Regions from separate parts of the Streptosporangium sp. NPDC049376 genome, predicted to be linked through region 1. Evidence: riboswitches for the same ligand, from Rfam matches in the RefSeq annotation. Region 1 holds a riboswitch; each other region holds the start of a gene.
The links. A riboswitch is a leader RNA that binds a small molecule or an ion and turns the genes downstream of it on or off. The one in region 1 is predicted to bind cyclic di-AMP.
Positions count from the first base shown of each region.

Region 1 (3,263 bases):
ACGACCACCGGGTAGGCGAAGGAGGCGAGCATGGTCAGCGCGAAGGCCCCGATCGCCGCGGGCAGCCACCACCGCCGGTAGCGGCGGGCCAGCCCGACCACGGCGACCACCATGATCGCCGTCAGCACGGCGCCGACCGCGGTGTTCTTGATCCGGTCGGCCGACCACGACGCCCAGGTCTGGGTGGACAGGCCGTACTCGCGCAGATAGGTCTCCGCCCACATGCCGAACGGCCAGCGCAGCACCGCGACGGCCGCGGAGATCACCAGCACGCCGAGCAGCGCCCGCAGCCACCACGGCCCCCGCAGGCGGCCCAGCAGCCGCGCGCCGAGCGGGGTGGCGACCAGTACCCCGGCCACGACCAGCGTCAGGCCCAGGGACAGGTAGGACGGCAGGCTCACCGCGGCGTCGAACGCCTCCGCCCTGGCGATCTGCGCCGGGGTGAAGTCACGGGCCGGGTCCGGCGCGACGTACGGCGCCGCCTCGGGCAGCGCCCGCCACGGCGTGGTGAACGCCACGACCGCCAGCGTGATCGCCCCCAGGACGGCGAGCGCGATCCCCGCTCCCCTGGCCCCGCCCCGCTCCCGCGCCGGTGTCTCCTCCACGCTCCGCGTCATGAGAGTTCCCTCCGGAGATGGTCGCGCCACGCGGCGGTGAACTCCGCGCGCGACAGGCCCAGCGTGCTGCCGACATCGCTACCGTAAAGCCTCACCAGCGCCTTCTCACCGAAGCGCTCCGCGACGTACCGGCACGCGAGCCAGGCCTCCTCGTAGGCCTGCGCGAGTCTGGGGGCGCCGGGGGCGAAGCCGTCCCCGGCGGGAAGCTCCGTGGGCAGGACGCCCGCGCGCACCTCGGCCGCGAGCTCGGCCGCAACGGTCCTGACGGCGATCCCCGCGTCCCGGTAGCCCACGTAGTCGGCGAACCCCTCCGACAGCCACATCGGGACCCGCCCGCCCCTGGTGGCGCCGGTCGCCAGATGGGTCAGCTCGTGGGTGATCACCACGTCCCTGCCGGTCTCGCTGAGCCTGGCGTATCCCGTCGGCACCACGATCACCCGGTCCGCGGTCGCCAGCGCGGCCAGCCCGCCGGTCCGCGCCGTCCCCGCGAGCTCCGCGGCCTCGTCGTCGGTCGCGGGGACCACGACCACCGCCCTGACCGGCCCCCAGACCCGCGCGATCGTACGGCAGGCGCGGTCGGCCCTGGCCGCGAGATCACGCAGTTCGGCGGGCGGGACACGGTGGCCGACGACAAGGGAGCGCTCGCCCCGGACCACCTCGGCGGCGCCGGGCCACAGGTCGCGGGCCGTCTGCGGCGTGGGCCTCGCCCCGCCGAACCCGGCGCCCGCCAGCGCGAGCATCCCGGCGAGCACGGCGCGGCGCCCCTTCGGGACGGACATGGCAGCCGATGCTAGCCGACGCCCCGGCCGGAACGTTCCCCGGCAGGCGGCGGCCCCGCCCATCCGCGGGAGGATGGGCGGGGCCGTCCGCCGCTGTCAGGTGCCGGGACGGACCGCTCCTGCGAAGGCGGACCTGTAGTACCCCTTCAACGTCACGATCCTGACCGACTTGCCGCTGCTCGGCGAGTGGATCATCTTGCCGTGGCCGACGTACATGCCGACGTGGCCCTTGCCGTAGAAGAACAGCAGGTCACCGAGGTGCAACTTGCTCCACGAGACCTTCTTCCTGACCGCGCGGTACTGGCTGCCCGTCACCCGGGGGAGGGAGACGCCCGCCTTGCGCCACGCGTACTGGACCAGGCCCGAGCAGTCGAACGCTCCGGGACCGGAGGCACCCCACCGGTACGGATCGCCGATCTGTTTCCTGGCCGTCGCCACGGCCGTCCTGGCCCTGGACCGCTGCCGTGCGGCCCGGTTCGTCGCGGCCTTCGCCGTGCGCTTGACACGGGCCTTCGCCGTGTTCGCGGCAGTACCCTCCGACGTGCCCTTCGATGCGCTCTTCGACGTGTCCTTCGCCGTACTCCTGACCTGAACCGCGACCGCGGTATCCGTCGTCGCCTGTGCTGTTGCCGGCCCCAGTGCCACCGCTCCGGTTGAGGCGGTCAGCGTGAGGACGAATCCGCCCAGGTAAAGGCGGAAAAAGCGCGACAAACGGGGGTTTTGCAGGGTGGTAGACAGGATTTCTCCTTGGGACTTCCACTGATGCCTACCGGGTTAGCTGACGGGTTCGGGCTGGGAAGACGCCCTACGACGGCAAACGCGTCGATTCACCCCTGGCCACATGTCAAGGGCCGATGGTTCCCCGGCTCCGTGCCTCCTGGCTGCACGAACTCGGCGGGCCGCCGTGATGGGAACCGATCCCTTCGGGGAACGGCGGCCGACTGGATATCTATACGGACACCGGCCCGCAGGACCGGCATTCGACGCGGTGGCATGGCTTGCTCACTGCGACCGCCAGAAGGTACCTCGATCACCAAGCCCCGGCAAAGACCCCATCAAATACGAAGATCCACAAAAAGGTTTTCATGTTTACGAAAGGCCTGATAGTGCGGCATCACGATCTTATAAATATGACCCTTGTCACATTCGAAATGATCTTCCAGAGAAGCACAACAAGTGTCACATAAATCACATTTATCAGTGACTTCCCAAAGCGCCCCTTCACCTACAAGGGCGTCGAACAGGACCACTCCGGCGATCCCGGGCATGCCAAACGGGCCGCCCGTTGAACGGACGGCCCGCGGTCGCGAAGGCGCTCAGACGGCCCCCAGAGGCCCCGTGGACGTGGACGGGACCAAGGGGGGTCAGGGACGGACGGCTCCGAGCAGACGGCCGCCGTAGGAGGAGAGGGGGACGACCTTGACGACGTCCCCGGTCTGGGGAGCGTGGATGATCTTGCCGTTGCCCGCGTAGAGGCCGACGTGCCCCAGGCCCTGGCTGAAGAGGATGTCCCCCGGCTGGAGGTCGCTCAGCGAGACCTTGCGCTTGGCGCCCCAGCTCCACTGCTCCCAGGTGGTGCGGGGCAGGCTCACGCCTCCGCTGCGCCAGGAGGCCTGCACGAACCCCGAGCAGTCCCAGCTGTCCGGGCCGGTGCCGCCGTACCGGTAGGGCTTGCCGAGCTGGGCGAAGGCGAAGGTCAGCGCGGCCCTGGCGTTGCCCGAGGCGGAGCCGTTGTACTGCATGCCGGTGCTGTTGGGGTCGCCCGGCCTGAAGGTGCCGAGGTCGCGCAGCACCTTCGTCTGGATTTTGATCATCTTCTCGACCTTCTCCTTCTCCTCGGCCAGCTCGTCGCGCGTCTGGTCCGCGT
Region 1 is NZ_JBITMT010000001.1:528,208-531,470, reverse strand. Features, by position in the region: gene ACIBVQ_RS02430 (M48 family metallopeptidase) at 1-617, opposite strand, end outside; gene ACIBVQ_RS02425 (hypothetical protein) at 614-1,396, opposite strand; gene ACIBVQ_RS02420 (C40 family peptidase) at 1,493-1,834, opposite strand; gene ACIBVQ_RS02415 (hypothetical protein) at 1,734-1,988, shown strand; cyclic di-AMP (ydaO/yuaA leader) riboswitch at 2,145-2,303, opposite strand; gene ACIBVQ_RS02410 (NlpC/P60 family protein) at 2,761-3,263, opposite strand, start outside.

Region 2 (3,263 bases), on a different contig from region 1:
GGCATCCTCCCATTGCGGAGGGTTTCCAACCGCCACGTCAAGGGGTAGTGAGGCGCTCGGCGAAGCGCGCGGAAGGGCTCCACTTTTTCCGGCGAAATTCACATATAGGTCATAACCATACGGCCGGCCGGCGCCGGGGCCGTGGTCGGCGGGGCTCCGGCGAAACCTTGGTCTGCGAGGACGTGGCGCGCGGCGGGCGCCCCCGGCCACGGACCCTGACTTGTCCGTGACTTAACCATAAAGGCGCCGACATATCATGAGTACTTCACGTAGCGACCACTATGTCAACAGCGCGTGCTACCTCTATGAAGTGTGGAACTTGACGACCTTTGAACAAGCCGTTTACCGTTCCTGACGGGCGACACTGATTCCAGACAACTCACGCCTCGATTAGCAGGTGCGGGGGGAGCGACTCCAGATGGCATATCCCGAAGTGGATTCCCGTCGCGGCGACAGCCTCCTGGGCATGGGCGAGGTCGGCCTCACAGATGAGGATCTCGTGCTGCTGGCGGAGCTGGCCAAGGGCGTCACGGTCGACCGGGTCGGACGCCGCCTCGACATCAGCGGAAGAACGGTCCGCCGTAGACTCCGCGGAATCTGCGACCGCATCGGCGTGGCGACGGCCATCGAGGCCGTCGCCTGGGCGGCCCGCAGACGCCTCATCTGAGGCGAGCCCTTACCCGATGCCGTCCCGGACCCCCGCGTACGGCAGGGGCCCCCTGAGGGGCCGCTGTGGCCGTACGCGACCCGGGTGCGTCCTTCCCCGAACCGCCGTCGGCGGTTCGGGGCGGTCCGGCCGGTTCAGGCGGCTCAGTCGGCGATGCGCACCCCGCCCGCGAAGGGACGGTTGTCGATCGGGGCGATGTGAATGACGTCGCCGGTCTGCGGCGCGTGGACCATGAGGCCCGCGCCGATGTAGATCCCGACGTGGTGCAGGTCGCTGTAGAAGAAGACGAGGTCTCCCGGGCGCAGGTCGCTCCTTGAGGAGATGTGGGTGCCCGCAGTCCACTGGTCGCCCGTGTAGTGCGGCAGGCTGATGCCGACCTTCTGGTAGGCCCACATCACCAGGCCGGAGCAGTCGAAGGAGTTGGGGCCCTCGGCCCCCCACACGTACGGCTTGAGCTGCTGGGTGAGGGCCCAGCGGGCGGCCTCGGCGGCCTTGCCCGAGCCGATGATCGGCACGTTGACCTTGACCCGGCTGCCCCGGTTGCGCCCGGCCTGCGAACGCACCTCGCTGAACAGGTCGCTCTCGACCCGTTTCACCAGCCGTTCGATCTTGGTCCGCCGGTCGCCGAGGTCGGACAGGAGGTCCTTGACCTCGTCGGTGCGGGCCTTGGCGCTGGCCTGCGCGCGCTGGGCGGTCTCGATCGCCTTGCTGACCTGCGCGACCTCCTCGCTCTGCTGCTGCTGGAGCGCGTAGTTCGTGGTGGCCTGGTCGAGGAAGGTGTCCGGGTTGGACGACTGGGTGAAGGCCAGCGCCGAGGCGAGCCCACCCGCCATGTAGGTGCTCTGGGCGAGCAGGGTGGCCTTCGTGCGCCGCTCGGCCAGCTGCGACTCGCTGGCGGCGAGGGTCTTCTTCGCGCTCTCCGCGGCGCGCTGCGCCTGCTTGAGCTTGACCCGCCCGCCGTTGTACTGCTCGGTGAGCGTCTCGATCTCGGTGTGCAGCTTCTCGGCCTGCTTGGCGAGCTCCTGCAGACTCGGTTTCGGCTCCGCGGTCGCGGCGAAGGGGGCGCCGAGGAGCAGGGAGGCGAAGGCGAGCCCGGCGATCACCACCTTGTGCCGCGGCCTGCGCACCCGGTGTTCTCGATGGCGGGCGTTCCCGCCCGCGCTCTCTCTCCCACGGTTGCGCGTGCGCTTCACCAACAGGCTCCTCTCTCGGCCGCCTACCGGGTTAGCTGACGGGTTCGGGCCGGAGGCAGCCCTACCGAGGCGCCGGTGGCACATCGGATTCACCCCGGGGGACGGCTGGAGGGTGGGTCCCCGGTTCCCCGAGTCGGGGATTCGGCGGCGCAGCACTTTACGGGTGCTGACATCGAGGACGGACATTAGTGCAATTGGCGGTTCATGCTCAACCAGAACTGTGAAGCCGGTGGAGCTTTCGCAACTGAAATGTCACGGTCGGGTCACGTAATTTCATGATCGACATATGTGCCACGCCGGGCATCCGCCTCCCCTGGCGCGGGGGTGGAGATTCTCGCAGGTCCGGGCCTTCGGGCGGGGCCGGTCGAGGCGCGCTCGCCGGGCGGCCTCCCGGGGCGCGAAGAAGACGGCGAGATTCATCCGGCGGACCCCGCAGCCGAGATAAGGGCAGGCCGTAAACAAGCGGTGACGAGGACGTACTCTGATCAGTCATGGAGCAGGTTGCGCAACAGTCCCCGGTGCGGGCCGTACCCGGCCGGGACGAGGTTTCCCCGGAGGCCGCGGAAGGGGAGTCGGTGGCGGTCTCCGGCGACGTCCCGGAAGGATCGTCGACGGAGATCACGGTGCGCAGGGCCAGGACGCCGGACGTCCGCGCCATCCGCCGCCTGGTCGACACCTACGCCGGAGCGGGGCCGCGCCTGCTGGAGAAGGCGACCGTCACCCTTTATGAGGACATCCAGGAGTTCTGGGTGGCCGACGTGGCGGGAAAGGTCGTCGGCTGTGGAGCGCTGCACGTCCTGTGGGAGGACCTGGCCGAGATTCGCACGGTCGCCGTCGATCCCGACTGCCGGGGTATGGGAATCGGCCACCGGATCGTCTCCCGTCTCATCGGCGTCGCCGGAGACCTCGGACTGCGCAGGGTCTTCTGTCTCACCTTCGAGATCGATTTCTTCGCGAGACACGGATTCAGGCAGATCCAGGGCACACCCGTCGCGCCGGAGGTCTACGCGGAACTTCTCGCCTCCTATGACGAAGGTGTGGCAGAGTTCCTTGATCTGGAGCACGTCAAGCCGAACACCTTGGGAAACACCCGGATGCTGCTCCATCTGACACCGCGGGGCCACTAGCTTGACCGTGGTGCTGACTGATCGGAAAGGTGACTGTTGTTACCTATGTCGATACGTTGTGCACCAGCAAGCATGTGAGTCTGACATGTGCCACATGCGCAGTCGAAGTGAGGTGACGCGGTGAGCACCGGACAGCCACCGTATCCGCAGGATGATCCCGAGCGCGACCGCACACCGTCGGGGCATCCGCAATACGGACAGAACGCGGGTCGAGCCCCCGGAGAACTCGATCCCGATGTGACAGTCGTGGGATATCGATCGGAGGCCTCACAGCCG
Region 2 is NZ_JBITMT010000014.1:25,940-29,202, forward strand. Features, by position in the region: gene ACIBVQ_RS28935 (LuxR family transcriptional regulator) at 419-667, shown strand; gene ACIBVQ_RS28940 (NlpC/P60 family protein) at 811-1,860, opposite strand; cyclic di-AMP (ydaO/yuaA leader) riboswitch at 1,866-2,017, opposite strand; gene ACIBVQ_RS28945 (amino-acid N-acetyltransferase) at 2,352-2,987, shown strand; gene ACIBVQ_RS28950 (RDD family protein) at 3,234-3,263, shown strand, end outside.
Region 2: another riboswitch for cyclic di-AMP. It lies ahead of ACIBVQ_RS28940 (NlpC/P60 family protein); the one in region 1 lies ahead of ACIBVQ_RS02420 (C40 family peptidase).

Region 3 (3,263 bases), on a different contig from region 1:
GGGCAGGCTGACAGCGCCGCGGGGCGCGTTGACGCCGTGGCGTCTCGGAGTGGCGGGGCGCTGTCCGTCAGAGCGTCATGGACACGGCGCCATGAACACCACGTTCCCTGAGCCCGCCACGCGAGGGCAAACGGTTTTGCGCCCACCGCCGTCTCGCGACCCGGCCGGCGTACGGGAAGCACGAGGCCGGCGCCTTCATCGAAGCCCGGATGAGCAGGGCGATCGGTAGTGGCGGAAAGTCTTTTTCTGACTGTGTGAATGCTGGTCGGTGAATCACACCTGGCAGGGAGGTGGCATGGAGGCGTTGGCCTCCAAGGGGCCGGGCGGGGAGAGGTGCCGGCTGGACGAGCGGCGCCTGCAGCGGCTGCGGGCCGGGTTGGAGCGTGGTCCGGCCGCGCACGGATATGTGGAGGACCAGCGCTGGACGCCGGCCCGATCGCGGTGTTGTTTCACGTCCGCCACACCTTGCGTGGGGTGTCGTGTCTGCTGCACCGCCTGGGCTGGAGTCCGCAGATCCCTGCGCAGCGGGCTGTTGAGCGCGGCGAGGGGGGGATCACCTCGTGGGTCGTCGAGGAGTGGCCGGCGATAAAGGGCGGCGCTCGACCTGGGCGCCCGGCTGTGCTGGGAAGACGAGTGCGGGCAGAACCTGAGGCCGCCCCGGGGCCTCCTGGACGTGGATCTTTACCTCGCCGTCGACCGGCGGCCTCTCGACGACCAGTGTGCCGGTGTCGGCCTCGGGCACGCCCCGGGAGCTTCGTGACCACTTCAACCGTTGGCGGATGCGTTGCCGCGCCCAGAGAGCCGAGACCGTGGGCACGATGGCGGCCGGAGGCTCAGGAACCAGCCACGTTTGTGAGCGCGGTCCAGCCGGTGGCTCGGATCCACTCGACCAGGTCCAGGGTGGCCGGCTCGATCGAGCGCACCGCCGCGGGGTCCGACCTTCTCTAGTACATCGAGATGTGCACGTGGTCGTAGTGGTTGGCGGTCACACCGCCCCGGTTGGACATGGCACGCCAGCCGGAACCGGTGTTGATGCGCTGACGCCAGATGACGTACTTGACGCCGAGCCTGTCCCTGTTCTTCAGGGCCCAGGCGGCGAGCTCGTCGCCGAGCTTGACGTTGGCCGCGGTGGGCATGGACCCGCCGGTGCTCATCATGAAGTCGCAGGCACGGCCGAGGGGGTGCTCGCCCCCGTCGTTCGCCGATCGGTAGCAGCCCACCTCGTGGGGCAGCTGGAAGGCCTGTCCGACGGCCTCGCGCATGATCCGCGTGCGGTCGGTGATGTTGTCGGACCCGGTGGGCAGCTGGGGCGCCCAGCTGCCGTCGGAGCGGCGCCCCGAGCCTGTGGGAACGAGCTGTTCGAGCTTGTCCTCGATCACGCGGATGACCTTCTCCGCGTCCTCACGCTGAACCTGCACCGCCTTGGCCTCCTGCTCGATCTGCCTGGAGAGCTGGGCCGTCCTGTCCGCGGCCTGTTTCATGAGATCCCGGCTCCGGGCGAAGCCCTGCAGCTGGGCGATCTGCTGGGCGGTCAGCTGTTCCATGACGGCCGCGCCGCCCACCTCGGGGGCCGACAGGATCGAGGGAAGGTCGAGGGGGCCGTTCTGGTAACGGATCTGGACGATGGAGGCGACCTCCCTGCCCGCCTCGGCGTAGGCCGCTTCCGCCTGGCGCAGGTCGGCCTGCGCGACCTTCTCCGCCTCCTGCGCCTTCTTCAGCGACTCCCGTTTGGCGGCGTACGCCTCGATGAGCCGGTCGACTTTCTTGTTGAGCTGGGTCAGTTCGGCGCGGAGCCGGGACTCGTCGGGCTTCGGCGCGGCGCCCGCCGTTTCCGTGCCGCCGAGGACGAAGGCGAAGGTGAGGGCCGAGGCCAGGCAGGCGGCGGCCGTACGTCGATGGAAAGCGGGGGACAGAGCCGTCACAGCTCTCCTCTCCTCACGCCGACCGGGTTAGCTGACGGGTTCGGGCTGGAGGAAGCCCTTCCACCGAAGTGGTTCACCCCAGATGCATGGGTCCCCGGCTCTCAGGTGAGGCACCTGAGATTAGGCATATCGTGCTGTTTGTCCGATGCGTGAGGATAGTAATGGTAAAAAGGTGACCGCGCGACCCCGAGTCGAGACCGATCGGTGATCATTCCGTGACAACGGCGCGCAGGCGCCGAGCTGTCTCCTCAGGCGGAACGTCGTTCACGAAGGCCCCCATGGCCGACTCGGACCCGGCGAGATACTTGAGCTTGTCCGGCGCCCGGCGGATGCTGAACAGCTCAAGATGCGTGTACGCCAGGTCCCTGTCCACCCGCACCGGTGCCTGGTGCCAGGCCGAGACGTACGGCATGGGCACCCCGAACAGCCCGTCCAGGCGGTGCAGCACCTCGGTGTAGAGCGGTCCGAACGCCGCGCGCTCGGCGGGGTCGAGTCCGTCGAGGCCGGGAACCCCGCGGTGCGGGTAGAGATGGACCTCGACCGGCCAGCGGGCCGCGGCGGGCACGAACGCCGTCCAGTGCTCGTTGGCCGCGACCACACGCTCGGCGGCCTCCCGTTCGGCCGCGAGCACGTCGGCGAAGAGGTCGCCACCGGTGCGCTCCCTGTGCCGCCGCGCCGCGCCGAGCAGGGTCCGGGTACGCGGGGTCACGTAGGGATAGGCGTAGATCTGGCCGTGCGGATGGGGCAGGGTGATGCCGATCTCCGGGCCGCGGTTCTCGAAGCAGAACACCTGCTCGACCCCGGGCATCGCGGAGAGCGCGACGGTGCGGTCGATCCACGCCTCCATCACCAGCTCGACCCGCTCGGGAGAAAGCATGGAGAAGGAGGAGTCGTGCTCGGAGGTGAAGCAGACGACCTCGCACCTGCCGACGCCGGGCCGTACCTCACTCAGGCCGCCGACCTGCGGGTAGGCGCCCAGGTTGGTGGAGAAGGACGGGAAGCGGTTCTCGAAGACGGCCACGTCGTAGGTGGGGGAGGGGATCTCGGTCGGACGGCCGGGCGCCGACGGGCACAGCGGGCACTCGTCGGCGGGCGGCAGGAACGTACGGCCCTGCCGGTGCCCGGCGACCGCGACCCACTCCTCGGTGAGCGGGTCGTAGCGCAGCTCGGAGGCGGCGGGCCTGGGCGGCAGGTCGCGCGTGTCGACCGCGCCGCGCTCCGCGTCGTCCCGCAGGTCGAAGTAGAACAGCTCGCGGCCGTCGGCCAGGTGGGTCGCGGTGCGCCTCATCGGTCGCGGATCCCGTCCCCGGCGACGACCAGCTCACCGACCCTGGCGGCGAG
Region 3 is NZ_JBITMT010000005.1:527,316-530,578, forward strand. Features, by position in the region: gene ACIBVQ_RS17940 (winged helix-turn-helix domain-containing protein) at 259-948, shown strand; gene ACIBVQ_RS17945 (coiled-coil domain-containing protein) at 945-1,922, opposite strand; cyclic di-AMP (ydaO/yuaA leader) riboswitch at 1,925-2,059, opposite strand; gene galT (galactose-1-phosphate uridylyltransferase) at 2,131-3,210, opposite strand; gene ACIBVQ_RS17955 (DeoR/GlpR family DNA-binding transcription regulator) at 3,207-3,263, opposite strand, start outside.
Region 3: another riboswitch for cyclic di-AMP. It lies ahead of ACIBVQ_RS17945 (coiled-coil domain-containing protein); the one in region 1 lies ahead of ACIBVQ_RS02420 (C40 family peptidase).